3 regions of the Serratia odorifera genome follow, and region 1 is predicted to be linked to each of the others. Evidence: predicted binding sites of a transcription regulator. Region 1 holds the regulator's gene; each other region holds the start of a gene.
The links. The regulator PurR, encoded in region 1, represses purine synthesis genes. The targets are predictions, from matches to a motif close to CANGCAAACGTTTGCNTG.
Positions count from the first base shown of each region.

Region 2: the regulator PurR is predicted to act here: its motif matches at 8,755-8,772, upstream of glyA (serine hydroxymethyltransferase).
Region 3: the regulator PurR is predicted to act here: its motif matches at 8,431-8,448, upstream of carA (glutamine-hydrolyzing carbamoyl-phosphate synthase small subunit).

Region 1 covers NZ_JBGMUT010000001.1:831,913-842,096, reverse strand. The annotation lists gene rnt (ribonuclease T) at 1-168, shown strand, start outside; gene ACCC84_RS03975 (Grx4 family monothiol glutaredoxin) at 232-576, opposite strand; gene ACCC84_RS03970 (C40 family peptidase) at 989-1,831, shown strand; gene sodB (superoxide dismutase [Fe]) at 2,052-2,630, shown strand; gene cydH (cytochrome bd-I oxidase subunit CydH) at 2,704-2,793, opposite strand; gene purR (HTH-type transcriptional repressor PurR) at 3,118-4,143, shown strand; gene punR (DNA-binding transcriptional activator PunR) at 4,170-5,090, opposite strand; gene punC (purine nucleoside transporter PunC) at 5,213-6,418, shown strand; gene cfa (cyclopropane fatty acyl phospholipid synthase) at 6,763-7,914, shown strand; gene ACCC84_RS03935 (I78 family peptidase inhibitor) at 8,002-8,301, opposite strand; gene ACCC84_RS03930 (riboflavin synthase) at 8,348-8,998, opposite strand; gene ACCC84_RS03925 (MATE family efflux transporter) at 9,290-10,184, shown strand, end outside.
Region 2 covers NZ_JBGMUT010000007.1:40,639-50,822, forward strand. The annotation lists gene purL (phosphoribosylformylglycinamidine synthase) at 1-446, shown strand, start outside; gene ACCC84_RS16865 (sensor histidine kinase) at 1,472-2,908, shown strand; gene qseG (two-component system QseEF-associated lipoprotein QseG) at 2,912-3,766, shown strand; gene glrR (two-component system response regulator GlrR) at 3,763-5,100, shown strand; gene ACCC84_RS16880 (NAD+ synthase) at 5,165-6,787, shown strand; gene glnB (nitrogen regulatory protein P-II) at 6,944-7,282, shown strand; gene hmpA (NO-inducible flavohemoprotein) at 7,347-8,537, opposite strand; gene glyA (serine hydroxymethyltransferase) at 8,893-10,146, shown strand.
Region 3 covers NZ_JBGMUT010000004.1:165,837-176,020, reverse strand. The annotation lists gene kefC (glutathione-regulated potassium-efflux system protein KefC) at 1-613, opposite strand, end outside; gene kefF (glutathione-regulated potassium-efflux system oxidoreductase KefF) at 606-1,163, opposite strand; gene fhuE (ferric-rhodotorulic acid/ferric-coprogen receptor FhuE) at 1,352-3,523, opposite strand; gene carB (carbamoyl-phosphate synthase large subunit) at 3,819-7,040, opposite strand; gene carA (glutamine-hydrolyzing carbamoyl-phosphate synthase small subunit) at 7,058-8,206, opposite strand; gene dapB (4-hydroxy-tetrahydrodipicolinate reductase) at 8,677-9,498, opposite strand; gene ACCC84_RS13300 (MFS transporter) at 9,724-10,184, opposite strand, start outside.

The sequences.
Region 1 (10,184 bases):
CAAACCGTGCTGGCCAAAGCCTGTATCGCCGCCGGCATGGCGTTTGACAGCAGCCAGGCACACTCCGCACTGTACGATACCGAACAAACCGCCCTGCTGTTCTGCGAGCTGGTCAATCGCTGGAAACGCCTCGGCGGCTGGCCGCTGGCCGTCGGCAACGTTGACTGAGCGATAAAAAAACGGGCGGCGTATGTGATATACGCCGCCCGTTGTCATTACAGGAAACCGCCGTTATGGCTGCTGGTCTTCCTGCTCTTTGTATTTTTCTGCCGTTTCCTTGATCAACTGCTGCAACTCACCACGCTGATACATTTCGATGATGATATCGCAACCGCCAACCAGTTCGCCGTCCACCCACAGCTGTGGGAAGGTTGGCCAGTTGGCGTATTTCGGCAGTTCGGCACGGATGTCGGGGTTTTGCAGAATATCAACGTAGGCAAAACGCTCGCCACAGGCAGACAACGCCTGAACGGCCTGAGCGGAGAAGCCGCAGCTTGGCAATTTTGGTGAACCCTTCATGTACAGCAGAATCGGGTTCTCAGCGATTTGTTGCTGAACTTTTTCAATCGTCGTCATTTTATTGCTTCCTCAAGCCATCTCAGGGCTACAACATGCATCACATCCGCTATTGTAGCGGCTGGGCGGCTGGCAAAAAAACGCCATCTTTTGCAAGGACATTCTGCCAGCACCGACCGCGCAGCGTCGGCAACGCCATTTCGATCAAACATACACTCAGAATAACATTTTTAATCTGACCATTTCACTAATATATTTTGCCGAGTGCTGCAGCTTTAATCCCCAGCCAGTCGCGTCGCAGACCATTTTTCATCCATTCGGCAGCGTTTTTTGCGTTGATTAAAAATGCCATTAACGTTTTCTCACAATATGGATTATTATTTATAGGTTCTCCGCTGTTTTATATGGCGTATTTGGGGAATACTGTCATTCTTTCGTAGTTTGTTTCGGGGCCAAGGTTGGTAACGTCAACATGCGTTTAATTATTACGCTCTTTGTGCTGTTGTTTACACAGCTGTTTCTCAATCTGGCGCATGCCGCGCCACAGGCTCGCGTTGCCGCTGAGCAGCGTAAAACCCATGTTAATGAAGCACGCCTGGACGATCGCAAGAAAAAGAAAGCGCTCAAGGCGGCCAAGAAAGCCAAAGTCACTACACCGCAAAAGACGACCGCGTTAAAAACCCGCAAAACATCGACCATAAAAACGGCAAAGAAGACCAGTCGAATTAAATCGTCGCGTAAAACCACACAGGTTGCCAAAATTCGCGTTACGCCGCCGAAGAAAGGCTATAAAAAAGGTTATGGTCGCCACCGCACTGCGGGTTTGGCCACCACCAAGCGGCTGCGTAACGAAAATCTGCTGCATGATGAAAAACCGCTAAAACTCAGCGCTGCGCATAAAAAACGTTATCAGCACGCCAAACAGACCGCGATGGCCAAACTGATGAACCAGATGGGCAAACCCTACCGCTGGGGCGGTACTTCACCACGCACCGGCTTTGATTGTAGTGGACTGATTTATTACGCCTATAAGGACGTGATGAAAATCAAGATGCCGCGCACCGCCAATGAAATGTTCCACCTGCGGGATGCGGCGCCGATCAAGAAGAACGAACTCGAAAGCGGAGACCTGGTGTTCTTTCGCATAAATAACCGCGGCGCGGCTGACCATGTGGGGGTTTATCTGGGCAACGGCAAATTTATCCAGTCGCCGCGCACCGGGGAGGAAATCCGCATCAGCCAGCTTGATAATGATTACTGGCAAAATCATTACGTCGGTGCCCGCCGCGTGATGACGCCAAAAACCATTCGCTGACGCAACAAGACGATGGCGGCCTCGCCCGGCCGCCATCGTGCCGTTCCCTTCTCTCTTGCCATAACTCTTTTGCCCCGATTTAGCACGCTTTAACTCCTTTTCCTGTCGGGAAATTGCTACCATTAATAACCTCTAAAAAAGAGTGGTTACTGGCGATTCGTTCGCCAAAGTCCCCGGATGGGAACGCCAGATTGGCGCCATATAAAAGAAGGAGAAAGCAATGTCGTTTACACTACCTGCTCTACCGTATGCCAAAGATGCGCTTGAACCGCATATCTCGGCAGAAACGCTGGAATACCACTATGGTAAACATCACAACGCTTATGTGGTTAACCTGAATGCGCTGATCGACGGCAGCGAGTTTCAAGAAAAATCATTGGAAGAGATCGTTAAAACCGCCAGCGGCGGCATCTTCAACAACGCCGCGCAGGTGTGGAACCACACCTTTTACTGGCATTGCCTGTCGCCACAGGGCGGCGGTGAGCCAAGCGGTAAACTGGCAGAAGCAATCAATCGGGCCTTCGGTAGCTTCGATAAGTTCAAGCAGGCGTTCACACAATCAGCGGTAGGCAATTTTGGCGCTGGCTGGACCTGGCTGGTAAAGAAAAGCGACGGTTCGCTGGCTATCGTTAATACCTCGAATGCAGCCACCCCGCTGACCGGCGAGGACAAGCCGCTGCTGACGGTAGACGTGTGGGAGCACGCTTATTATATCGACTACCGCAATGCGCGGCCGAACTATCTGGAAAACTTCTGGGCGCTGGTGAACTGGGCGTTCGTAGCGGAAAACCTGGCGTAATTGGCCAATACGCGGCAATAAATAAAAAGGCGCAGTTCATATTGAGCTGCGCCTTTATTGATTAAGTCAGGATTCAGTTCAATGCGGCAGTGAAGCTGAAGGCAATAATCATCGCCAATGCACCCAGGGTGGTGAACAAAGACATTTTTAAATCGGTATCCATCAAAAACTCCTTATCAGATAATCTGCGCCAAGCATAAAATCCACAGTATTGGTGCGTCAAATCATTTTCCCACAGTTCCCCAATAAAATCTTGTTATCATTCCACGCTTATAATGTTGATTAGCACTTCCACTTTTGCTCAATATGCGACAAAATTCGCAGTTCACTGCTGCGCACCGGCAATTGAGTCCCTCCAGGTCAAGTGGCTGACGACTTCCACACTAAAAACCAAGTTTTCGTGACTCTGGAGAAGGATCTGCGTAGGCAAACGATTAACAACATGCTTACATGCTAAATACATGTGGGTTTAGGAGTCATTCTTTACATGGCAACGATTAAAGATGTGGCCAAACGCGCGGGCGTTTCCACCACCACCGTTTCGCACGTCATCAATAAGACCCGTTTCGTCGCCGAAGAGACCAAGGCGGCCGTTTGGGCTGCCATTAAAGAGCTGCATTATTCCCCAAGCGCCGTTGCTCGCAGTTTGAAGGTCAATCACACCAAATCCATTGGCCTGCTGGCAACCTCCAGCGAAGCGCCCTATTTCGCTGAAGTGATTGAAGCGGTGGAAAACAGCTGTTACAGCAAGGGCTACACGCTGATTCTGTGCAACTCGCATAACAATCTGGACAAACAGCGCGCCTATCTGGCGATGCTGGCGCAAAAACGCGTCGACGGCCTGCTGGTGATGTGCTCCGAATATCCTGACCAACTGCTCGGCATGCTGGAAGATTATCGCAACATCCCGATGGTGGTGATGGACTGGGGCGCCGCGCGCGGTGACTTCACCGACACCATCATCGACAACGCCTTCGAAGGTGGCTATCTGGCAGGCCGTTATCTGATTGAACGTGGCCACCGCGACATCGGCGCCATTCCCGGGCAACTGTCGCGCAACACCGGCGGCGGCCGTCATCAGGGTTTCCTCAAGGCATTGCAGGAAGCCAATATCGACATCCGTGACCAGTGGATTGTCCAGGGCGACTTCGAGCCGGAGTCCGGTTATAAGGCCATGCACCAGATCCTGTCGCAAAAACAGCGCCCGACCGCCGTGTTCTGCGGCGGCGACATTATGGCCATGGGCGCAATCTGCGCTGCCGACGAGCTCGGGTTGCGCGTGCCGCAGGATATTTCAGTGATCGGTTATGACAATGTACGCAACGCGCGTTACTTCACCCCGGCGCTGACCACTATCCATCAGCCAAAAGAGCGTCTTGGTGAAATGGCATTTACCATGCTGCTGGATCGCATCATCAGCAAACGCGAAGAATCGCAGGTCATTGAAGTCCACCCCAAATTGATCGAACGCCGCTCGGTCGCCGACGGCCCGTTCGTCGATTACCGCCGCTAAAGCACCGGCCGGGGGGCGCGATTGCGCTACTCCGGCAATATCACCTCGCTCAACCATTCCTGATTCAGCGTTTCACTGTCGCCGAGATAATCCAGCAACCACGCCATCGCCGGCGACTGCGCGTTCTGCTGCCAGGTCAGGCAACAGGCGCTGGGCGGGAACGGTTCAGGCAGTTGCAACGCCACCAGTTCCCCCTGCTCAATCAACGGCAATACGCGATGTGCCGGCACCATGCCGACGCACAAGCCATCACGCAAACAGTCCACCGCCGATACCCAGTCCGGTACCAGCAACCGCCGTTGGTTATCCAAAGACCAGGTGACGCGCTTGGGCAAGGTGCGTGAGGTGTCCTCCAGCACCAGGGAGGGAAATGGCCGCAGCCGATCGTCATCCAGCGGGCCGGGCAAAACCGCCAGCGGATGGCTGGCGCTGACCACGCACAGCCAGTTCATAAAACCCATGTCGCGAAAGGCAAAGCCGCCACCGGTCGGCACCGCGCGCGTTGCGCCAATTGCCATATCGGCACGCCCGTCCACCAGCGCATCCCACACGCCGTTGAACACTTCCGGCTGTACCCGCAACTCGACGTCCGGGAAATGACGGTAGAAATCCAGCACCAGTTGCCGGCTACGCTGTGGTTTGACGATGATATCGACGGCGATCTTCAACTGGCCGCGCCAGCCGTTGGCCACCTGCTGACACTGACGACGGGTGTCGAGCATTTTTTTGATGACAGCGCGCGATTCCTGAACAAACAATGCGCCGGCAGGCGTCAGCTCCACGTCGCGATGGCGCCGTTCAAACAGCGGCACCGCCAGCCACTGCTCCAACTGACGTACGGTATAACTCACCGCTGACGGCACGCGATGCAGTTCCTGCGCTGCCGCGCTGAAACTGCCGGTACGCGCCACGGCGTCGACCACATCAAGGGAATATTCAGACCACATCGCTTTGCCTTCAATTTTTTTAACAACAGCTTGCAAATATTACCGTTTCACAAGCAGAGATCCAGCCAGATACACTTGCGACGCTAAAAAAAACCTGCACAACAGCATCAACGAGAAATACCATGCGAAACTTTGGATTTATGTTTTACCTCGCCGGGCTGAGCATGCTCGGCTACCTGGCCACCGATATGTACCTGCCCGCCTTTGGCGCCATGCAGCAAGAATTGCAGATTTCTGCCGGCGCCATCAGCGCCAGCCTCAGTATCTTCCTGGCCGGTTTTGCCTTTGCTCAATTACTCTGGGGGCCACTCTCCGATCGTCTCGGCCGCAAGCCGGTATTGCTGATGGGACTGGCGCTATTTGGCATCGGCTGTCTGGGCATGCTGTGGGCCGATAACGCGATGCAACTGTGGTCATTGCGCTTTATTCAGGCGATCGGCGTCTGTTCCGCTGCGGTCACCTGGCAGGCGATCGTTATCGATCGCTATCGCGAGGGCGCCGCCCATCGCGTGTTCGCTACCATCATGCCGCTGGTGGCGCTGTCGCCAGCGCTGGCGCCGTTGCTCGGAGCCTGGCTGCTGAATCACATGGGCTGGCGCGCCATTTTTGCCGTGCTGCTGGCGATCAGCGCCCTGCTGCTGGTGCCAACGCTGCTGCTCAAAGACAGTTCGCGCCTTGCGCCGGCCGCCGCCAACAACAACGATATCGGCTTCCTGCAACTGCTGAAGTCGCCGGTGTTTGGCGGTAACGTCATGGTGTTCGCCGCCTGTTCAGCCGGCTTCTTTGCCTGGCTGACCGGCTCGCCATTTATTCTTGGCAACATGGGCTACAGCCCTAATGACATCGGTCTGAGCTACGTGCCGCAGACCCTGGCCTTCCTGCTCGGCGGCTTCGGTTGCCGCACCGCGCTAAACCGCATTAACGGCAACACCTTGCTGCCATGGCTGCTGATAGCGTATGGCATCAGTATGGTGGCGTTGTATCTGGTCGCCACCCTGACCACGCCGACCTTGACCACCCTGCTGATTCCGTTCTGCCTGATGGCATTGGTCAACGGCGCTGTCTACCCGATCGTGGTGGCCAATGCGTTGACGCCGTTCCCGGAAAGCACCGGTAAAGCGGCAGCACTGCAAAACACCTTGCAACTGGGTTTATGCTTTGTTGCCAGTATGCTGGTGTCGGCATTTATCGCACAACCGCTATTGGCGACGGTAACGGTGATGGTGTCTACCGTGGTCTTGGCTGCGATAGGCTACCTGATACAGCGTGGCAAAACGGTCGAGCAACCGCAGTCAACGCCGCGTGAACATGCTAACTCCGCGTCATAATTGCCTTTGGCAATAGTCACTTAAAGAATATTTTTGCCGAGTGCGATTTACAGTTGAGTAAGCGCCTCGGCAAGCCTATACTCAAAAAATAACCTTTAAAAATACCATAGCTAAAAGCGTTTTATTACACGTACTTGTTGTGTACGCGTATGGCGTCACAGTTTATTTTTTGATGAGTTGCCCCACGCCGTTTGGTATCAGGGTTCTCTTGGAATTTTCCTCTGTTCATGTCGGATATCAAACCTTGCGGTGAAATTTGTCGTAGGGATACGTATATGCCCGCAGAAATTGGCTAAGCTTTTTCCCAACGGGCCATAAGTCAGAAGAAAGGTGATGGAGAAGCTATGAGTTCATCGTGTATAGAAGATCTGAGCATCCAGGATAACCAATGGTATCGTATTGCCCATGAAATGCTCAGCATGGCGGGGATTGAAATAAACGGCTCCCGTCCTTTCGATATTCAGGTTAAAAACCCCGAGTTTTTTAAGCGCGTCCTGCAGGAAGGTTCACTGGGGCTGGGTGAAAGTTATATGGACGGCTGGTGGGAATGCGAACGGCTGGACTGTTTCTTTCACCGCGTGGTTGCCGCCGGTCTGGAAAAGAAACTCCCCCACCATTTTAAAGACACGCTGCGCATTGCCGCTGCACGGCTGACCAATCTGCAATCCAAAAAACGTGCCTGGATTGTCGGCAAGGAACATTACGATCTGGGTAATGATTTATTTACCCTGATGCTCGATCCCTATATGCAATATTCCTGCGGCTACTGGAAAGACGCGGCGACGCTCGAACAGGCGCAGGAAGGCAAATTGCGTATTATCTGCGAAAAGCTGCAATTGCAGCCGGGCATGCGCCTGCTGGATATCGGCTGCGGCTGGGGCGGTCTGTCCGCCTTTGCCGCCAAGCACTACGGCGTCTCGGTAGTGGGTGTGACCATTTCCGCCGAACAGCAAAAACTGGCTCAGGCGCGCTGTGAAGGGCTGGACGTGCAGATCCTGCTGCAAGACTATCGGGATCTCGATCAGCAATTTGATCGCATCGCCTCGGTTGGTATGTTTGAACACGTCGGGCCTAAAAATTACCGCACCTATTTCGAGGTGGTCGAGCGCAATTTAAAACCGAACGGGCTATTCCTGCTGCATACCATCGGGTCGAATCGTACGGATATGAATGTTGACCCCTGGATCAACAAATATATCTTCCCGAACGGTTGCCTGCCGTCAGTCAAACATATTGCGCAGGCCAGCGAAGGTCATTTCGTGATGGAAGACTGGCACAATTTTGGCGCCGATTACGATCGTACCCTGATGGCATGGCATGAGCGCTTTAAACAGGCCTGGCCACAGTTGGCCGAACGTTATTCCGAGCGCTTCGAACGCATGTTCAGCTATTATCTCAACGCCTGCGCCGGGGCGTTCCGCGCGCGGGATATCCAGCTTTGGCAGGTTGTTTTCAGCCCGCAAGGCGTTGAAGGCGGAATACGCGTACCGCGTTAACCCTGCCGCCAATCCTCCGCGCATAAAAATGCCGGTCAGACATCGCTGACCGGCATCGCCAATTAACCGCAGATTATCATGGCGGTATCAGCCGCAATAAACCCGAATAATCTTGTCATCCTGATCCGCCAGGAAATTAAGCCGACTCAGATTGAAATCCATGGTGACGGCAGCATTGTAAGGTATGGTACGCACCTGGCGCGCGTCGATCTGCACCCCATCCAGCGAAGAGAGCGGTTTACCCACGTAGTTCTGGTACTGCGCAGCGCCACAGGTATCATCTGCCGTATTCTCCGACGGCGAAGCCGCGCTATTTTCTGACGTGCTGCTACAGGCAGCCAGCGCCATCAGCGCCGCCAACATCAACGTTTTCCGATAAAACTTCACGTTTTTGCTCCTCTGGTTTTGGGTATTTATTGTTACGCCAGCCCGATCAAGGCTTCGGCGCCAGCTCGGTCGCCACCGCCATTGCGGCCTCGCGACTGGCCAGCACACGCTCGACGGTATCGACCACCGCCTGCGTTTGCGGATCGATTTCGATATTCACCTTGTCGCCCAGGCGTTTCTTGCCAAGCGTGGTGCGATCGAGGGTTTCGGGGATCAGATGTACACAGAAACGGTTATTTACCACTTCGCCAATGGTCAGACTAATCCCGTCGATGCCAATGAAACCTTTATGCAGTACATATTTCATTAATTCGGCATCGGGCATACGCAACCACACCTGGCGGTTATTTTCCGAGGTATAGATCTTGGCAATCTCAGCGGTGCAAATAATATGGCCGGACATCAGATGCCCACCGATTTCATCGTTGAACTTCGCTGCCCGTTCGATGTTGACCACATCACCCAGCGCCAGATCACCCAGGTTGGTGAGGCGCAGGGTTTCCTTGATCAGATCAAAACTGACGCGATTGCCCTCCACGGCGGTCACCGTCAGGCAGCAACCGTTATGCGCCACCGACGCCCCCAGTTCCAGCCCCGGCAGCAACGCTTGCGGCATTTCAATCACATGGGTGCGGAAATTGGGCTTTTCTTCTATTGCGACGAGCGGCGCGGTGCCTTGTACAATACCGGTAAACATAGATGCCTCTTCAGTATATCCTCTCGATGCGCGGCAGAGCCGAACTGGCACAGCACAACGCAGCTTGAGTACAGATGTAAAACGCTTCGGGCAGTTTGCCCCAGATGTGGCAGAAAACCAAATCCGCAGCGGCAAAAAATCTATTGCTGCGCATTTAATAACTATTTGATCATGGCATTTGCTAAAGCGGCATCAGCAGGTACAATCATTTTGACCAAATTCCGCTATTTTTAATTGTTGTCCTTTCGCGGCAACCCTCCTTCATCGTTAAATAATCAAAAAGGTGTATGCGTGCAGAAGTACTTTATTGAAGCGCGTAGTTTATTGGCCCTCGCTATTCCGGTAATTATCGCGCAAATATCCCAGACGGCAATGGGCGTGGTAGATACCATTATGGCCGGTGCCTACAGCGCCACGGATATGGCCGCAGTCGCGGTTGGCACCTCGATCTGGCTACCGGCGATCCTGTTCGGTCATGGCCTGCTGCTGGCATTAACGCCGGTCATCGCCCAATTGAACGGTGCTGGCCGCCGCGACCGCATCGCACATCAGGTACGGCAAGGCTTCTGGCTGGCCTCCGGCGTTTCGCTGCTGATCATCGCGGTGCTGTACCACAGCAAGCATCTGATCGACATGATGCACAATATCGATCCGCAACTGGCCGATAAGGCCGTCGGTTATCTGCATGCCATCATGTGGGGCGCGCCGGGTTATCTGTTCTTCCAGGTGCTGCGTAACCAGTGCGAAGGTCTGTCAAAAACCAAACCGGGTATGGTAATTGGTTTTATCGGTTTGCTGGTGAATATTCCGATTAACTATATTTTCATCTACGGCAAGTTCGGTATGCCGGAATTGGGCGGCGTAGGCTGCGGTGTCGCTACCGGCAGCGTGTACTGGATCATGTTCCTGCTGATGCGCTGGTATGCGACCCGCGCGCCGTCGCAACGCGACATCAAACTGGCGGAAAATTATTCTCCGCCGGACTGGCCGGCGTTGAAACGCCTGATCGGCATCGGTATGCCTGTGGCGCTGGCGCTGTTCTTTGAAGTGACGCTGTTTGCCGTGGTAGCGCTATTGGTATCACCGCTCGGCATCGTCGCGGTTGCCGGTCACCAGATTGCCCTCAACTTCAGCGCGCTGATGTTCGTGATGCCGCTGTCGCTGGGGGTAGGCGCCACCATTCGCG
Region 2 (10,184 bases), on a different contig from region 1:
TCCCCGGTGCCGAACAGTGGCCGCGCTTCGTACGCAACCTGTCGGATCGCTTCGAAGCACGCTTTAGCCTGGTCGAAGTGGCGGCCAGCCCGTCGCTGTTTATGCAGGGCATGGCCGGTTCGCGGATGCCGATTGCGGTGTCGCATGGCGAAGGGCATGTTGAAGTCCGTGATGCGGCGCATTTGGCCGCGTTGGAAAGTCAGGGACTGGTGGCATTGCGCTTCGTCAACAATGCCGGCCAGGTCACGGAAGCCTACCCGGCCAACCCGAACGGCTCGCCAAACGGCATTACCGCTGTGACCAGCGCCAGCGGGCGTGCGACGGTGATGATGCCGCATCCGGAGCGGGTATTCCGTACCGTCAGCAACTCCTGGCACCCGGAAGAGTGGGGTGAAGACAGCCCGTGGATGCGCATGTTCCGCAATGCGCGCCAGCAACTGGGTTAATGTCTCAGGGGCCGTTCCCGGCCCCGGTTACCGACACCTTGGCCAATGGATGCCTGGGTGTCGGTTCCTCCAGTTAAAATGTGCAACCAGACCCCAGACCCCAGACCCCAGACCCCAGCTTATCGCGGCGGAGTGGCTGAGCTGTCGGCGTCACCAGACGTCCTCTCTCGGCTTGTTCGATGCGGCAAGGTACCGGCCAGTAAACTCGCCAGTCGCGCTTAATCTGCTGATTCTCGCCAAAATTGCAGACTGTCGGTTATTCGCGACAAACCTTATTAAGGATGTCGCTAAAAGGTGACATCTAACCTATTGATTTATAATGATAGTAAATAAATTGACTTAGGTTGTCGTGTTTTGGCGACAGCCTGGTGAATTTACGCACAGCATTGCCGGGTGAAAACACCCTTTAAATAAGGATGTTTGTTAATAAATCGTTTTAAATCAGTTGGATATAAAAATATTTGAAAAGTTGGCACACATAATGCATGATACTTGTCAGTTGCTCATTCAACTTTTTATGATGGCCGGTAAATAAACCGAATCCATGCCTCATAAGCCTCCGAATGATGCCAAAGAAATGGTGCCTATCGTCCAACCAAACCGATAACAGACGCGCAAGCGACTTTATCAAGCATCGGGCGACACGTGGAGTGAGGCACCGCCTGTATCCAACTGTGATGAAACGTTCATCAATATCGGATACATCTGGATGCTATTCGTCCCATTCGATGCCAGCCTGCGGGCTACATCACCCTGGGGACGAGGCTTAAGGGCATCCACATATTCCTTGCGATGGGGCAGTTTTGCCCCAACGTCACTGCTCCAGTCCTCTTCTTACGTCCGTCTGTTTGCCGCCCTGCAATCCCCCTGTTTACCGATTTACCTGCGTGAAAGCGGTGTGGCGCGTTGCCTGGCGCTGTTTTGCATTGCAATCCATTTTGCGCCGTGCATGCAGGATTATCCACCTACAGGCTTTTTTCTTGCCGGCGACTCGGTTAGCATCAGGGCAGATAAGGGACAATGAGATGATTTCGTTGAAAAGATGGCGTTTATTCCCCCGCTCGCTGCGCCAATTGGTGCTGATGGCGTTTCTGCTGGTGTTACTGCCATTGCTGGTATTGGCATATCAAGCCTATCAAAGTCTGAATCATCTCAGCTCGCAGGCGGCCGATATCAACCGCACCACGCTGGTGGATGCCCGCCGCAGTGAGGCGATGACCAGCGTGGCGCTGGAAATGGAGCGCAGCTATCGTCAGTATTGTGTGCTGGTTGACCCGACGCTGGAACGCCTGTATCAAAATCAGCGCAAACAATATTCTCAAATGCTTGATGCCCATGCCCCGATCCTGCCGGATGAACGCTATTATCAGACGTTGCGCGATCTGCTGACGCAACTGGCGACCATCAAATGCCAAAGCAGCGGCCCCGATAAAGAAACCTCGACCCTGCTGGAGTCGTTCTCGCGTTCCAATGCCGAAATGGTGCAGGCGACGCGTGCAGTGGTGTACTCGCGCGGTCAGCAACTGCAGCAGGCGATTGCCGAACGCGGGCAGTTTTTCGGCTGGCAGGCGCTGTTGCTGTTTCTGGTCAGCGTGCTGTTGGTGGTGCTGTTCACCCGCATGATTATTGGGCCGGTAAAGGCGGTTGAGCAGATGATTAACCGCCTGGGCGAAGGCCGTGCGCTGGGCTCGGCGGCATCGTTCAAAGGGCCGCGCGAACTGCGCTCGTTGGCACAGCGGATCATCTGGCTGAGCGAGCGGCTGGCATGGCTGGAATCGCAGCGTCATGAGTTCCTGCGCCATATTTCCCATGAACTGAAAACGCCGTTGGCCAGCATGCGTGAAGGCACCGAACTGTTGGCGGACGAAGTGGCGGGGCCGCTGACCTCCGATCAAAAAGAAGTGGTGACCATTCTCGATCACAGCAGTCGCCATCTGCAGCAGTTGATCGAGCAATTGCTCGACTACAATCGTAAGCTGGCGGATGGGCCGGCCGAGCATGAAAACGTCGAGCTGAGCGAGATGGTCGAGATGGTGGTGGCGGCCCATAGTCTGCCGGCGAGAGCCAAGATGATCCGCACCGACATACAGCTTGATGCCGAAATTTGCTGGGCAGAGCCTACGCTATTAATGCGCGTGCTGGATAATCTCTATTCCAATGCGGTGCACTACGGCAAGGAATCCGGTAACATTTGGATTCGTAGCCGCCAAATTGGGCAACGGGTGCAGATTGACGTCGCCAACACTGGCACGCCAATCCCCGAAACCGAACAAACCATGATTTTCGAGCCTTTTTTCCAAGGTAGTCAGCAGCGGAAAGGGGCGGTAAAAGGAAGCGGGCTCGGCCTGAGTATCGCACAAGATTGTATCCGCCGGATGCGCGGCGAATTGCAGTTGGTCAACGTCGATGACGCTGATGTCTGCTTCCGAATTGAATTGCCATTAACCGCCGAGAATGAATAAATAATGTACATATGGCCACAACGCGCTCGTCTGACCCAGATCGAACGTTCCCCGCGTGCTACTGCGCGCGCACCGCTCGGCAAGCGTCCACTTTCTTTTCTGGGCACGCTTCTTTTTGCCCCGTTTTTGTTAGCCGGCTGCGCCGATCGCGCCGTCAGCAGCGGTCTCGAGCCGCAGCAGCAGGAAGCGATTCCTGATAGCAAAGTTGTCGACTACCGTATCGCACCGTGCGATACCCTGTGGCAGCTCAACGACAAGGATGCGCTGGACAATTCCCTATACTGGCTGCGTGCCATGGACTGTGCCGATCGGATCGGTTCCACCCAGGCACGTACCCTGGCAAAAACCCTTCCCGGCACCGCCTGGGATGGCATGTTCAAGCAAAGCATCCTGTTGGGCAGCGCCGAACCGACGTCGGCGGAACGTCGCCAGATGATCGATCGTCTGAACCACTACCGCCTGGACTTCCCGAGTACGCTGCGGCCGCTGCTGCAATTGTGGCGTCAACAGCAGGTGCTGCAAATTTCGCTGTTCGATGAACGAGCCCGCTATCAGCATCTGCAAGAGGCAACCGACAGCCAGATTGATACGCTGCGCCAAAGCCAGGCTCGGCTGCAAAGCCAACTGCAGGACACCTCACGCAAGTTGGAAAACCTGACGGATATCGAGCGTCAACTCTCTTCCCGTAAGCAAATGCAGGGTGAGATCCCCGATAATGCCGCCAGTCAGGCCAAGCCGAGCGCTACGGCCAAACCGGCCGAGCCGGAAGGCGCAACGGAAAAGGGCACCGCGCTGCCGGTTGAACCGGAAGACACTTATGCGCCGCCACCTGCCAATAAGGAGCCTAAAGCGCAATGACAGCCCGCAAACCGGCCAATTTATTATTGGTTGACGATGATCCCAGCCTGTTGAAGCTGCTGGGGATGCGCCTGACCAGCGAAGGTTTCCATGTCACCACCGCTGAAAGCGGCCAGGAAGCGCTGCGCCTATTGGCGCGTGAAAAAATCGACATGGTCATCAGCGACCTGCGTATGGATGAAATGGACGGTATGGCGCTGTTTGCCGAAATCCAGAAGCATCAACCGGGCATGCCGGTGATCATTCTCACCGCCCATGGTTCTATCCCCGATGCCGTCGCGGCAACCCAGCAGGGGGTGTTCAGCTTCCTGACCAAGCCGGTCGATCGCGATGCGCTGTATAAAGCCATCGACGATGCGCTGTCGCTGTCAAAACCGGCCGGTGACGAAAGCTGGCGTGAAGCCATCGTCACTCGTAGCCCGATCATGCTGCGTCTGTTGGAGCAGGCGAAAATGGTGGCGCAGTCAGATGTCAGCGTGCTGATTAATGGCCAGAGCGGCACCGGCAAGGAAGTGCTGGCGCAGGCGATTCACGGCGCCAGCCCACGGGCCAAGAAAACCTTTATCGCCATCAACTGCGGCGCGCTGCCGGAACAGCTGTTGGAATCGGAACTGTTTGGTCATGCCAAAGGGGCCTTTACCGGCGCGGTCAGCAGCAGAGAAGGGCTATTCCAGGCGGCGGCCGGCGGCACGCTGTTCCTCGACGAAATCGGCGATATGCCGCTGTCGCTGCAGGTCAAACTGCTGCGGGTGCTGCAGGAGCGCAAGGTACGGCCGCTGGGCAGCAACCGCGATCTGGATATCGACGTACGCATCATTTCCGCCACCCATCGCGATTTACAGAAAGCGATGGCGAAGAATGAATTTCGTGAAGATTTGTACTACCGTCTGAACGTAGTGAACCTGAAAATTCCGGCGTTGAACGAACGTGCCGAGGATATCCCACTGCTGGCCAATCATCTGCTGAGAGAGTCGGCCAAACGACACAAACCGTTCGTGCGCAGTTTCTCTACCGATGCGATGAAACGCCTGATGACCGCCAGTTGGCCGGGCAATGTGCGGCAACTGGTCAACGTGATTGAACAGTGCGTGGCATTGACCTCGGCGCCGGTGATCGGCGAAGCGTTGGTGGAGCAGGCGCTGGAAGGCGAAAACACCGCGTTGCCGACCTTTGTCGAGGCGCGCAACCAGTTTGAATTGCATTACCTGCGCAAGCTATTGCAAATTACCAAGGGCAACGTGACCCAGGCTGCGCGCATGGCAGGCCGCAATCGCACCGAGTTTTATAAGTTGTTATCGCGTCATGAACTTGACGCCAACGATTTTAAAGAATGATGTTTTTTCCTGAACGTGCTTCGGCAGGTTCGCAACACATGACCTGGAAACAGACCATAGAAATATGAGCAGATCACTTTCCATTGCGTTAGCCCAGCTGAATTTGCTGGTGGGCGATATTGAAGGCAACAGCGAGCGCATGTTGCAAATCGTGCAGGAACAGCAGAAGGCGGGAGCCGATCTGGTTATGTTCACCGAACTGGCGCTGTCCGGTTACCCACCGGAAGACCTGCTGTATCGTGACGATTTCTATCAGCGCTGCGACCTGCAGCTTAACCGCCTGCAACAGGCGTCGGGCGAGGTCGCGATCCTGGTGGGCCATCCGTGGCGGGAAGGCGACAAGTTATACAATGCGTTGTCGCTGTTCGCCGACGGCGAGCTGCGGGCGCGTTACTTCAAGCAGCAGTTGCCGAACTATGGCGTGTTTGACGAAAAACGCTATTTCCACGCCGGGCAGGAAAGCTGCGTGGTGGAGCTGAAAGGCTACCGTCTCGGTCTGCTGATTTGTGAAGACCTGTGGTTCCCCGAGCCGATTGACGCGGCGAAAGCCGCCGGCGCTGAAATTGTCCTGTCGATTAACGCCTCGCCTTATAACCGGGAAAAGCCGTATATCCGCAAGACGCTGATGGCCGGCCACTGCCGGCGCACCAATCTGCCGCTGGTGTACCTGAACCAGATCGGCGGGCAGGACGAACTGATTTTCGACGGTTGCTCAAAGGTCTTTGATGCCGCAGGCAATATGACCCACCGCCTGGCAGCGTTTGCCGAACAGGTGACGTTGTTGCAGTTCAACGAGCGTGAAGTGGTGCCAATGACTGCGCCTGCCGCCGAATTGCCGCAGCTGGCGCAAATCTACGAAGCGCTGGTGCTGGCGGTGCGCGACTACGTCAACAAGAACGGTTTCAAAGGCGCGGTACTGGGCCTGTCGGGGGGCATCGATTCGGCCTTGACGCTGGCGATTGCGGTGGATGCGCTGGGTAAGGAAAAAGTGCAGGCGCTGATGATGCCGTTCCGCTATACCGCGGATATCAGCATTGCCGACGCCAAGGAAGAAGCCGAGATACTCGGCGTCGAGTTTGACGTTGTTTCCATCGAGCCGATGTTTGACGCCTTTATGGGCCAATTGGCGCCGATGTTTGCCGGCACCGAACGCGATACCACCGAAGAAAACCTGCAGGCGCGCTGCCGCGGCGTGGTGCTGATGGCATTGTCGAACAAACGGCGCAGCATCGTGCTGACCACCGGCAACAAGAGCGAAATGGCGGTGGGTTACGCCACGCTGTACGGTGATATGGCTGGCGGCTTCGACGTATTGAAGGATGTACCGAAAACCCTGGTGTTCAAGCTATCGGAATACCGTAATACCGTGTCGTATGTGATCCCGCAGCGGGTGATTGATCGTCCGCCGTCCGCCGAGCTGGCGCCGGATCAGGTCGATCAGGACAGCCTGCCGCCTTATGATATTTTAGATGCCATTCTGGAAGGTTACGTCGAACGCGATATGTCGGTGGTCGATCTGGTCGCCGCCGGTTTCGATGAAGCGATCGTGCGCAAAGTGATCCGCCTGGTGGACATCAACGAATACAAGCGTCGTCAGGCCGCCGTCGGGCCGCGCATCACCGCCCGGAACTTCGGCAAGGATCGTCGCTATCCGATCACCTCCGGCTTTGGCCGCAAAAATTGGTAATTGAAGCGCCTATTCACTAGGCGTCATTGTCGCCGTCAGTTTGGGTACGGGCAGCGCGCAGGGCCACAGCGTACAGGCAGTACGTGAGACGTCCGAGCACTGCCCTGGCGCAAAATGACCAGAAAACAGCCTAGTGGATAGGCGCGAGGAAACGAGATGAAAAAGATCGACGCTATTATCAAGCCGTTCAAACTGGATGACGTGCGTGAAGCGCTGGCTGAAGTCGGCATTACCGGCATGACCGTGACCGAAGTTAAAGGCTTTGGCCGGCAGAAGGGGCATACCGAACTGTATCGCGGCGCGGAATATATGGTCGACTTCCTGCCCAAGGTGAAAATCGAGATTGTGGTGGCCGACGATATTGTCGATACCTGCGTTGAAACCATCATGCAAACTGCGCAGACCGGCAAAATTGGCGACGGCAAGATCTTCGTGTTTGACGTGGCGCGGGTGGTGCGTATCCGTACCGGCGAGCAGGACGAAGAGGCCATTTAAGTCACCCCTTCCGGCATAAAAAAACGGGCCACGTCGGCCCGTTTTTTATTGTATTGCGCGGTAGTTACAGCACCTTGTGCGGGCCGAAGCATTCATAGTGAATGCGCTCGACGTTAACGCCCATTGCCAGTAACTGTTGCGCGACAAATTGCATAAACGCCACCGGGCCGCAGAAGTAGTAATGCATCAACGGGTTATCGAGCGAAGCGCGAACGGTGCCAAGATCCATCAGGCCGCGTGATTGGTAATCACGGCCTTCAACGTCGTTCTCGCTCGGTTGGCTATACCACACATGCCGACTCAGCTTCGGCATCCGTGTTGCAAGGTCGGCAACCTCGTCGGCAAAAGCGTGGACGCGGCCGTTTTCCGCCGCGTGTAGCCAATGTATCTCAGCCTGGTGCTGATTGTTGTACAACGCGTTAAGCATGCCAAGCATCGGCGTTTGGCCAACGCCGCCGGAAATCAGCGCCACCGGCGTCGACGGTGAAACGTCGAGGAAGAAGTCGCCGTGCGGCGGTGCTATCTCAATCACATCGCCTTCTTTTGCCTGCTGATGCAGGAAGTTGGACACGATGCCGTGCTGTTCGCGTTTTACCGCGATGCGATAAAATTCGCCGTTAGGGGCGGCGGTCAGTGAATACTGACGTATTTCCTGGTGTTCAATGCTGTGGTGGTTGATATACACCGCCAGATATTGGCCCGGCTTGAAGTCAACCACGCGGCCACCGTCGACCGGCGCCAGAATAAAACTGCTGATTGCCTCACTCTGTGGCTGTTTTTTCACGATGCGGAAAGCGCGGCGATCGCGCCAGCCGCCGTCTCCGGTAGCACTTTCCTGATAAATCTGGCCTTCACGCTGGATAAATACGTTGGCCAATACGCCGTAAGCCTTACCCCATGCGTCCAGCACTTCCTGTCCCGGGCTGAACATTTCGTCCAGCGTTGCCAACAGATGTGTCCCGACAATCTGATACTGTTCTGGCTGAATGTTGAAGCTGGCGTGTTTTTGCGCAATACGCTCAACCGCAGGCAGCAGCGCCGCCAGATTTTCAATATTGCCGGCATAGGCGCAGATGGCATCAAACAGCGCCTGGCGCTGATCGCCGTTGCGCTGGTTGCTCATATTGAAGATATCCTTCAGCTCAGGGTTATGGGCGAACATGCGATCGTAGAAATGCGCGGTCAGCTTTGGCCCGGTGGCGGCGAGCAGGGGGATGGTGGACTTTACGGTGGCGATGGTTTGGCTATCCAGCATGGTGGCACTCCTTTGTGCTATGTTCCGATTTTATATAATGATGCATTTTAAATGCATCTTATAAGGTTGCGTCAGGCTTGTAAATACCCGCTTTTTTGTTATGTGTTTGTTAATCACCGATCGGCTTCACAGAACATGAAAAAAACGCATTGGCGGCATGAGGAAATGTCCGTTGAATAACGGGCGCATTTGGTGGATCAAAGCCTTGTCGCAGCTAAAGCCAATCGTTTGCGTAAAAACCTCTGTCAAGACCTATCTTCGACAGGTGAAAACAGTTTACACTGTTGCCCAGAACCCAAACGGGTAGTTATTTGGTGATTTTTTAGTTAGCGGGATTCAAGTCAGGAGAAGCCGGATGTTAAAGCGTGAAATGAACATTGCCGATTACGATGCCGAACTGTGGCGCGCAATGGAGCAAGAAGTGGTGCGTCAGGAAGAGCACATCGAGCTGATTGCCTCTGAGAACTACACCAGCCCGCGCGTCATGCAGGCTCAGGGTTCCCAGTTGACCAACAAATACGCTGAAGGCTACCCGGGCAAGCGTTACTACGGCGGCTGCGAATACGTCGATATCGTTGAACAACTGGCTATCGATCGCGCCAAGCAGCTGTTCGGTGCGGATTATGCCAACGTTCAGCCGCACTCCGGTTCTCAGGCCAACTTTGCTGTCTACACCGCGCTGCTGCAGCCGGGCGACACCATTCTGGGCATGAACCTGGCGCACGGCGGCCACCTGACCCACGGCTCTCCGGTCAACCTGTCCGGCAAACTGTATAACGTCGTGCCTTACGGCATCGACGAAAAAGGCCAAATCGACTATGACGATCTGGCCAAGCAGGCACAGACGCACAAACCGAAGATGATCATCGGCGGTTTCTCCGCCTATTCTGGCGTGGTCGACTGGGCAAAAATGCGTGAAATTGCTGACAGCATCGGCGCTTACCTGTTCGTTGACATGGCGCACGTGGCCGGTCTGATCGCCGCTGGCGTCTACCCGAACCCGGTGCCGCACGCGCATATCGTTACCACCACCACGCACAAGACGCTGGCTGGCCCGCGTGGCGGCCTGATCCTGGCGAAAGGCGGCGACGAAGATCTGTACAAGAAACTGAACTCCGCGGTGTTCCCGGGTGGGCAGGGCGGCCCGCTGATGCACGTGATCGCCGGCAAGGCCGTCGCGCTGAAAGAAGCCATGGAGCCCGAGTTCAAGGTTTACCAGCAGCAGGTGGCCAACAACGCCAAGGCGATGGTCGAAGTGTTCCTGGAGCGCGGCTACAAAGTGGTTTCCGGCGGCACCCACAACCACCTGTTCCTGCTGGATCTGGTGGAGAAAAACCTGACCGGTAAAGAAGCGGACGCAGCCCTCGGCCGCGCCAATATTACCGTTAACAAGAACAGCGTGCCAAACGATCCGAAGAGCCCGTTCGTGACCTCCGGTATTCGTATCGGTACGCCGGCGGTAACCCGTCGCGGCTTCAAGGAAGCGGAAGTTCGCGAGCTGGCGGGTTGGATGTGCGACGTGTTGGACAACATCAACGACGAAGCCACTATCGAACGCACCAAACAGAAAGTCCTGGATATCTGCGCCCGCCTGCCGGTTTACGCATAAGTTCCATTGGGATGAACCAAACCCGCTGCGGCGGGTTT
Region 3 (10,184 bases), on a different contig from region 1:
GCGTCACATAACGGCCCAGCAACACTACCAGCGCCAGCGCTCCGACCACCTTTGCCGCTGACAGCGCAAAGGCTTCCAGCGTGGTAGCCGCGCCGCTATTGGCCAACAGCGGGATCATCGCCACCAGCGGAATTGCCGCGATGTCCTGGAACAACAGCACCGCAAAAGCACCGCGGCCAATCGGCGACGGCGTCAGGTTACGTTCGCTCATCGCCTGCATGGCAATGGCGGTAGAAGACAGCGCCAGCGCCAGGCCAATCAGCAGCGCCACTTTCCAGTCCAGTCCCAAGAAATAACAGAATGCACTGAGCACCAGCCCGCAGCCGGCCATCTGTAATCCGCCACCGCCAAACACCGACGCGCGCAGCGTCCATAACCGTTTCGGATCCAGCTCCAATCCGATAATGAACAGCATCAGCACCACGCCGATTTCCGCAAAGGTCAGGATCGATTCGGCATCTGATACCAGCTTCAGCCCCCATGGGCCGATGATACAGCCGGCAATCAGGTACCCCAGTACCGATCCCAATCCCAGTCGCACCGCGATCGGCACCAACAGACCTGCCGATCCCAGATAGATCAGCCCTTCAAGCATCATGCCGTGATTATCCATTTTCGGCTCCCAGTGCCAGCGGTTGTTGACGATCCAGCAGATATTGCATCAAACGCTGGCGGTAAGCCTCACCGGCGGATATCAACGCCGGCTCGTTGCAGGTGAAAGTGTTATGTACGGCAAAGTACGGCTGCCAGTGCATGCCGCAATATATCGCCGTTGCCTGCAACGGTTGCCCCAGCACCGCAAAGTTGGGGTAGTCACCCAGTTCGAAGTGGTGTTCATCGCCGCCGCTGGTCACCGCCCACAGACAGTCTTTACCCACCAGCGCATTGCCTTCATGGCCATAGGCCCAGCCGTGTTCCAGCACTTTGTCGATCCACAGTTTCAGTAACGGCGGCAGGCTGTACCACTGGATCGGATGCTGTAACACCACCAGATCGGCACGCTGCAGCGCCTGCTGTTCGGCGTTGATATCAATATTAAAATCAGGATAAAGCTCATACAGCGAACGGACTTCCACGTCGGGAATGTCCTTTACCGCCTGCAATAAGCGCTGATTGGCATGGGAATGCCGGGGATACGGGTGTGCGTAAATGATTAGAATCATGCTGTTCTCGTCGTTCCTTGCCAATACATCAAGCATATATACCAATCACACAGCCTGACAGGTTGTTGTTTGATTGATAGCGGAAATTTTTAACGCGAGCCAACAAATTTGCTGAATGAATTTAACCAGCAGATGAAAAAACCGTCGGAGCGGTTGCAGGAGCCTGCAAAGCAGGCTCCCGTCTGGCATCAGAACTGATAATTGGCAGTGACAGAAACGCTGCGTGGCGCACCGTAGACCGCATAACTGCCGAGGTAGTCGTAATACTCTTTATCGAGCAGGTTATTCACGTTGGCCTGTAGCGAAAACTGCTGGTTAACCTGATAACGCGCCAACAGGTTAACTAACGCATAGCTGCCCTGTTCGGGACGCGATGCCCCCGCCGGGCCGGCGTCGTCACGCCAGGTATGGTTTTGCCAGTTGACACCGCCGCCGATGGTCAGCGCCTGTAGTGCCGGCACTCGGTAGCTGGAAAACAGCTTCAGCGTGGTGCGCGGCATAAACGGGTTCACCGCCTCGCCATCCTTGTCTTCGGCAACAAAACGCGACGCGCCGAAGGTCATCTGCCAGTTGTCGGTCAACGCGCCATTGACTTCAAACTCAACCCCGCGGCTCACCGTACCGCTGATCGATTCATACGCCATTTCGGCAGTGCCGGGAATATAGGCACCGGTGCTGACACCCAGGTTGTCCTGCTCGGTACGGAACACCGACAGTGAGGCCGTCAGGCGACTGTTATGCCAATCGCCCTTAATCCCCGCTTCGTAGTTCTTGCCGGTGGTCGGGTCAAGATAGTTGCGGTTGGCATCGCGAACCGTTTGCGGCTGGAAGATTTCGGTGTAGCTGATATAGGCCGAATAGGTGTCGTTAATGTCGTAGATCAGCCCGGCATAGGGCGTCACCGCGTCTTTGCTGCTGGTGGCGGTGGTACCGTTGGCGCGCCAGTCGGTATAACGCGCGCCAACAATCAGCGACAGCGGATCGGCCAGCGAGAAACGCACCGCACCGTAGAATGACTTTTGTCGCAGCGTATCATCGGCGTACACCACCCACGGTGACCAACTGCCCTGCGTGACGTTGCCGTCCCAGTTGTTATAGTTGCCGACGTCGGCCGTGGACAGCATCGACTGTGAGTTGAAGTAATAGTTGTTCTGCTTGCTGTAGCTGCCGCCGGCCACCAATTCATGCTGGCGGCCGAACAGCTCAAACGGTCCGCTGGCATAAGCGTCCAGCGAGTCGAGTTTGCGCGTGCCCTTGTTCCAGCCACCGTAGGCCATCACCCCGTCGCCGGTGATTTTATCCGGGTAACCCGAGGCATACATCAGTTTGGAATCAAAGGTGGTTTTGGCGTGGGTTGCATTCACGCGCGCCTGCCAGCCGTTGTCAAAACGCTGCGTCAGATCGGCAAAAATCTTGTTCGACTCCTTGTCCGAATACGCCCAGTCCGGCGCCGGGTTGAAACTGCGATCGTAGTGAGTCCGGCTGCCGTCGCTGTACCAGGTCGGTAAACCGCCCCAGGTCGGGTTGCTGGTGTGGCTCTGCTGGTATTCCCATCCCAGCGATAATTTGGTCGAGTCGGTCAGATCGGCATCCAGTACGGTATACAGAAATTTTTTGCGGTTGCCGTAACGGTCCAGCCAACCATCGCCATCCTGATAACCAGCCACCGCCCGCCCACGCACGCTACCGTCGGCGTTGAGCGGCGTGCTGACGTCACCGACGTAACGCTGCTTGTTCCAGCGACCGTAGCTGGCGGACAGATTGCCGGTCAGCTCACGGCTGTCGGCATGTTTGCGCACCATATTAATCGCCGCAGACGGGTTGCCCGAGCCGGTCATCAGGCCGTTGGCGCCACGCACCACCTCGATGCGCTGATAAATTGCCGTATCACCGGCGGCGTCGCCAAAGTTCCACACTTCATCGACGGTGGTCGGAATATCGTCGTACAGATAATTGTTGATAAAGAAGCCGCGCGAAAAATAGGTCGAGCGTTCGGAATCGATATTGTTGGCGCTGATGCCGGTGGTGTTGCTCAGCACGTCGCCGATGGTTTGCAGATCCTGATCCTGCATGCGCTGCTGAGTGATCACGCTGACTGATTGTGGAATATCGCGTGGCGTCAGCGCCATTTTGGTACCGGCGCGAGTTACCGGCACCGCATAGTCCTGCTCCGGCAGCATACTGCCGTTGGCTGTAGCGTCGACGGTAATGGTGTCTTCACTTTCCGCTGCCATGACTACCGGCGTGGAACAACACGCTGCCACCAGTAACGCCAGACTGGAACGTGTAAAACCGCCGACGGCAGACGGCCGGAAGCCGCAGGCATGGTTTCCCCTGAGACGAGAAGCAACGAAGGACATGATGATTCCTCAATATAGTTTTTATTGTGCCAAGGTGCTCGCACCCCAGGCAGGCCACGAATACGTTTATTTGACGGCGCAGACATGCAAAAACAAATGAGAACTATACGCATTAGCTTTAATGGGGTAAACCGCTGTTTCAAAAAGTTCCAAGAAATTTCTTAATTGAGCGTGGGTCAAGGCGGGAGAAGGTAACGGCAGATGACGAAAAGGCGGAAAAAAAGGCGGAGATGACCGAGCGGCACTCTCCGCCAGCGTTCGCCAGGCAATCCCCCGGCGAACGCTAGTGCGGTATTTACTTGATACGGGCGTGCATTTCCTGCACCGAGGTCACCTGCTCGGTTGGATCGGCCTTCAGCGCCATGGCGGTGGCAAAACCGCCGTTCAGCGTGGTGTCGTAATGCACTTTATATTGCAGGGCGCTGCGGCGGATCAGTTTGGAATCCTCAATCGCCTGGCGGCCTGCGGTGGTGTTGACGATATAGGTGTACTCGCCATTCTTGATGCGATCCTGAATGTGCGGACGGCCCTCATGCACCTTGTTGACCAGGCGCGGGTTAATCCCCGCCTCACCCAACACCACCGCGGTGCCGTGGGTCGCATCCAGCTCAAAGCCCTGCTTCAGCAGGCTGGCGGCCAGATCGACCACTCGCGCCTTGTCGCCTTCGCGCACTGACAGCAGCGCACGGCCCTGTTTTTTCATGCCGGAGTTGCTGCCAAGCATCGCTTTGGAAAACGCTTCTGCAAAGGTGCGGCCAACGCCCATGACTTCGCCGGTGGAGCGCATTTCCGGCCCGAGAATCGGGTCAACGCCTGGGAATTTGTTGAACGGCAGCACCACTTCCTTCACCGAGTAGTACGGCGGGATCACTTCTTCCGTCACGCCCTGTTCGGCCAGGGTTTTGCCAGCCATCACGCGCGCCGCCACTTTCGCCAACGGCACGCCGGTGGCTTTCGAGACGAATGGCACGGTACGCGCCGCTCGCGGGTTGACTTCAATCAGGTAGACTTCATTATCCTTGACCGCAAACTGCACGTTCATCAAACCACGCACCTGCAGTTCAAACGCCAGTTTTTCCACCTGTTGGCGCATCACGTCCTGGATTTCCTTGCTCAGCGTATAGGCCGGCAGTGAACAGGCCGAGTCGCCGGAGTGAACGCCCGCCTGCTCGATGTGCTCCATAATACCGCCAATCAGCACGCGTTCGCCGTCGCAGATGGCGTCGACGTCCACTTCCACCGCGTCGTCCAGGAAACGGTCCAGCAATACCGGCGCGTCGTTGGAGACGCTGACCGCATTCTGGAAGTAGCGACGCAGATCGACCTCGTCGTAGACGATTTCCATCGCGCGGCCGCCCAGAACATAGGAAGGGCGCACCACCAGCGGATAGCCGATGCCGGCCGCCTTTTCTACCGCCTGGTCGATAGCGGTAACGGTGGCGTTGGCCGGCTGTTTCAGACCGAGACGGTTTACCGCCTGCTGGAAACGCTCGCGGTCTTCGGCGCGGTCAATCGCGTCCGGACTGGTACCGATAATCGGTACGCCGGCCGCTTCCAGCTCACGCGCCAGCTTCAGCGGAGTCTGGCCGCCGTATTGCACGATAACGCCCTTCGGCTGCTCGATGCGCACGATTTCCAGCACGTCTTCCAGCGTGACCGGCTCGAAGTACAGGCGGTCGGACGTGTCGTAATCGGTGGAAACGGTTTCCGGGTTACAGTTGACCATAATGGTTTCGTAACCGTCTTCGCGCAGCGCCAGCGAGGCGTGCACGCAGCAGTAATCGAATTCGATGCCCTGACCGATGCGGTTCGGGCCACCGCCCAGCACCATCACCTTCGGTCGGTCATGGGTCGGGTTGGATTCGCACTCTTCTTCATAGGTGGAATACATGTAAGCTGTGTCGGTAGAAAACTCCGCCGCACAGGTATCCACGCGCTTGTAAACCGGGTGCAGACCGTAACCGTGACGCAGTTTGCGCACGGCGCTCTCCGCTACGCCGGCCAGTTTGGCCAGGCGCGCATCGGCGAAGCCCTTACGCTTCAGGGTGCGCAGGAACTCCGGCGTCAGCCCGTTGATGCCGGACGCTGCCACCTGCTCTTCCAGACGTACCAGCTCTTCAATCTGCACCAGGAACCAACGGTCGATGTTGGTCAGGTTGAACACGCCATCGACAGACAGGCCTGCGCGGAAGGCATCGGCGATGTACCAGATGCGCTCGGCGCCGGCGTCTTTCAGTTCGCGGCGTATTTTGGTCAACGCTTCCGGATCGTCCAGGCTGACTTTCGGATCGAAACCGGTAGCACCCACTTCCAGCCCGCGCAGCGCCTTCTGCAATGATTCCTGCTGGGTACGGCCAATCGCCATGACTTCGCCGACCGACTTCATCTGGGTGGTCAAGCGGTCGTTGGCGCCGGCGAATTTTTCAAAGTTGAAACGTGGGATTTTGGTGACCACGTAGTCGATCGACGGCTCAAAGGAGGCCGGAGTGCGACCACCGGTGATGTCGTTCATCAGCTCGTCGAGGGTGTAACCCACCGCCAGCTTGGCGGCGATTTTGGCAATCGGGAAACCGGTCGCCTTCGACGCCAGCGCCGAGGAGCGTGACACACGCGGGTTCATTTCGATCACGATCAGGCGTCCGGTCTTCGGGTTCACCGAGAACTGCACGTTGGAACCGCCGGTTTCCACGCCGATTTCACGCAGTACCGCCATCGAGGCGTTACGCATGATCTGGTATTCTTTGTCGGTCAGGGTTTGCGCCGGCGCGACGGTGATCGAGTCGCCGGTGTGGATGCCCATGGCGTCGAAGTTTTCGATAGAACAGACGATGATGCAGTTGTCATTCTTGTCGCGCACCACTTCCATTTCATACTCTTTCCAACCGATCAGCGACTCATCGATCAGCAACTCTTTGGTCGGCGACAGATCCAGGCCGCGTTCGCAGATTTCCTCGAATTCTTCGCGGTTGTAGGCAATGCCGCCGCCGGTGCCGCCCATGGTGAAGGACGGACGAATAATGCACGGGAAGCCGACGTCGGCGGCCACTGCCAACGCTTCTTCCATGGTATGGGCAATACCGGAACGCGCGGTGTCCAGGCCGATTTTCTTCATTGCCACGTCAAAGCGGCGACGGTCTTCGGCCTTGTCGATAGCATCGGCGGTGGCGCCAATCATGGTCACGCCAAATTCCGCCAGCACGCCCTGACGCTCCAGTTCCAGCGCGCAGTTCAGCGCCGTCTGGCCGCCCATGGTCGGCAGTACTGCGTCCGGACGCTCTTTTTCGATGATTTTACGTACCACCTCCCAGTGGATCGGCTCAATGTAGGTCGCATCGGCCATTTCCGGGTCGGTCATGATGGTGGCCGGGTTGGAGTTAACCAGAATAACGCGGTAACCCTCTTCACGCAGCGCCTTGCAGGCCTGAGCGCCCGAATAGTCGAATTCGCACGCCTGGCCGATAACGATCGGGCCAGCGCCGAGGATCAGGATGCTTTTTATATCAGTACGTTTTGGCATTTTATCAAGGCTCCTGATTATTTGGCGTTGGAACGGTAAGTCTCAATCAGTTCGATGAAGTGATCGAACAGCGGGGCGGCATCGTGCGGGCCCGGGCTGGCTTCCGGGTGCCCCTGGAAGCTGAACGCCGCTTTGTCGGTACGATGAATACCCTGCACGGTGTGGTCGAACAGCGATTTGTGCGTCACGCGCAGATTGGCTGGCAGGTTGTTCTCGTCAACCGCAAAGCCGTGGTTCTGCGCGGTGATCATCACCGTATGGTTATCCAGATCTTTCACCGGATGGTTGCCGCCGTGGTGGCCGAGTTTCATCTTCACAGTTTGCGCACCGCTGGCCAGCGCCAGCAACTGGTGGCCAAGGCAGATGCCGAACACCGGGATGTCGGTGTCGAGGAATTGCTTGATGGCGTCGATGGCGTAATCACATGGTTCCGGATCGCCCGGACCGTTAGAGAGGAAAATGCCGTCTGGCGCCATTTTCAGCACCTCTGCCGCCGGGGTCTGCGCTGGCACTACCGTCAGGCGGCAGCCGCGATCCACCAGCATGCGCAGGATATTGCGCTTGACGCCGTAGTCATAGGCCACCACGTGGAACGGCAGCGCGGCCGCGTCTTTGGCTTCCGGCAGCTCGCCCTCAAGCGTCCAACTGCCCTGTTGCCAGGCGTAAGCTTCCTGGGTGGTCACTTCTTTTGCCAGATCCATTCCTTTCAGCCCTGGGAAGGCCTTGGCCTTTTCCAGCGCCAGCGCTGCGTCCGGCGCGTCGCCGGCAATGATGCAGCCGTTTTGCGCCCCCTTTTCACGCAGCAGACGCGTCAACTTGCGGGTATCGATATCGGCAATCGCCACAATGTTGTTGCGCTTCAGGTATTCCGACAGCCCTTCTTCACAGCGGTAGTTGCTGGCAATCAACGGGAGGTCGCGAATAACAAGGCCTTGAGCGTGAACAGCGGAGGATTCTGCGTCGGAAGCATTGGTGCCGACATTGCCGATATGGGGATAAGTAAGAGTAACGATCTGGCGGGAGTAGGAAGGATCGGTGAGGATTTCTTGATAGCCGGTCATCGACGTATTGAAGACCACTTCCCCCACTGCCGTACCTTCTGCCCCGATGGCCCGACCGTGGAATTGGGTTCCGTCTTCCAGAACCAATAGCGCTGACTTAATCAAAACACCCTCCGAGGAATAATCAATCACAATATTTGCATATTAATTCAGATATCGCGATCTAAATCAATGCAAAAACCGGCCTCAAGGCTAATTTTTGGCAAATTGGGCGCATTTTAATGATGGGTGCTCGGTTTGTCTACTCCAAGTGGCATTTTTCTAGTTATTTTTGCATATTTCACGCATTTCTTGCTATCTCAGCCATAAAAACACATGGAAACCCGCAATGGGTAAACGGTTGCGAGCCACAATGACAGAAAATCCGGCGCATCGCCACCTGACGGACGATAACCGGGCGTCAAAAAGGTTAACAAGCCAATAAAAATCCGAGTTAACCATTAAAAACACAAAAAAAATCAACCTATCGCGTCGAAATCGCTATTTTTCATGTTAAAAAAAAGGACAATAAAAATATTGTCCTATTATCATATCGTTATGATTAACTCACACACATCACGATGATGTTCGATAAATTATAACTGGTGCAAACCCAGCACGTCACGCATATCAAATAGACCATTTTGCCGATCTGACAGCCAACTTGCCGCACGAACCGCACCATTGGCAAATGTCATGCGACTGGAAGCCTTATGGGTAATTTCTACCCGTTCCCCGATGTCGGCAAACATGGCAGTGTGCTCACCGACGATATCCCCGGCGCGAATAGTGGCAAAACCGATGCTGTGCGGATCGCGTTCGCCGGTATGCCCTTCACGGGCATACACCGCACAGTCTTTCAGATCGCGGCCCAGCGCATCGGCGATGGCTTCGCCCATCGCCAGAGCGGTGCCCGAGGGTGCATCCACCTTATGGCGGTGATGTGCTTCAACAATTTCGATGTCGGTATAGTCGCCCATTACTTTGGCGGCCTTCTCGAGCAGTTTCAGCACCACATTGACGCCGACGCTGAAGTTGGCGGCAAACACGATGCCAATCTGCTGCGCGGCATCGCGAATAGCCGCTTTGCCAGCATCGTCAAAACCGGTGGTGCCAATCACCATCGCCTTGTGATGCTCGACGCAAAACGCCAGATGCGCCAGCGTGCCTTCCGGGCGGGTGAAATCGATCAGAATGTCGAAGTCATCCGCCACCTTTTGCAAACTCTCGCTCACGGTCACGCCCAGCGCGCCGATACCGGCCAGTTCGCCAGCATCGGTGCCCAGCAGGCTGGAGCCTGGACGCTCCAATGCCGCCCCCAGCACCACACCCTGTGCCTGCTGTACGGCCTGGATCAATTGACGTCCCATCCGGCCACCGGAACCCGCAATCGCAATGCGAATCTGTGAATCAGTCATGCTTTATCTCTCTTTTTGATTTGATGCCTATTCCATAGGCTATCGATTCAGGGTAACCGCCCCACCTTACCACTGCCAGAGGATTTAAATCATGATTAGAAAATTATGTTATCCCCGGTTTTTTATCAGTAACGCTATCAATGGCTGATAACTCAGCTCGCACGGCGTCAACCGCTGATTGTACATAATCATGCAATTTTGTCGCAGGGCATCACGCACCGATCCTCAGGGGGCCGGCGTGGCCAGACGGCTTTTGTCGGCAAAGGCTGCCGGCGCTTTGCCACTGAGCGTAAAAGCCGAAATACAGGTGAACAACAGCGCAATGCAGCCCAGGATCAGATAGGCCGTCTTAAAGCCATACGCCGCATACATCATACCGGCCGCGTATGACATGACGATCGCCGAAAGCTGCTTGAAAAAACAGAAACCGAACAGGTAGATCGAGGCCGACAGCTTGACGTCGAATTGCGTGGTGATGTACTTGAAAATACCGACCAGCAAAAACGGCACTTCAAACATATGCAAGGTTTTCAGCACGATCACTGCCGGCACCGAATCCGCAAAGGACGATCCGATGATCCGTAGCGACATGATGACTCCAGCGATCAACAAGGCATTCTTGCCGCCAATGCGGTTGATAATCAGCGGTGCGAAAAACATGATGAAGGCGTTGAGAAACTCCCCGA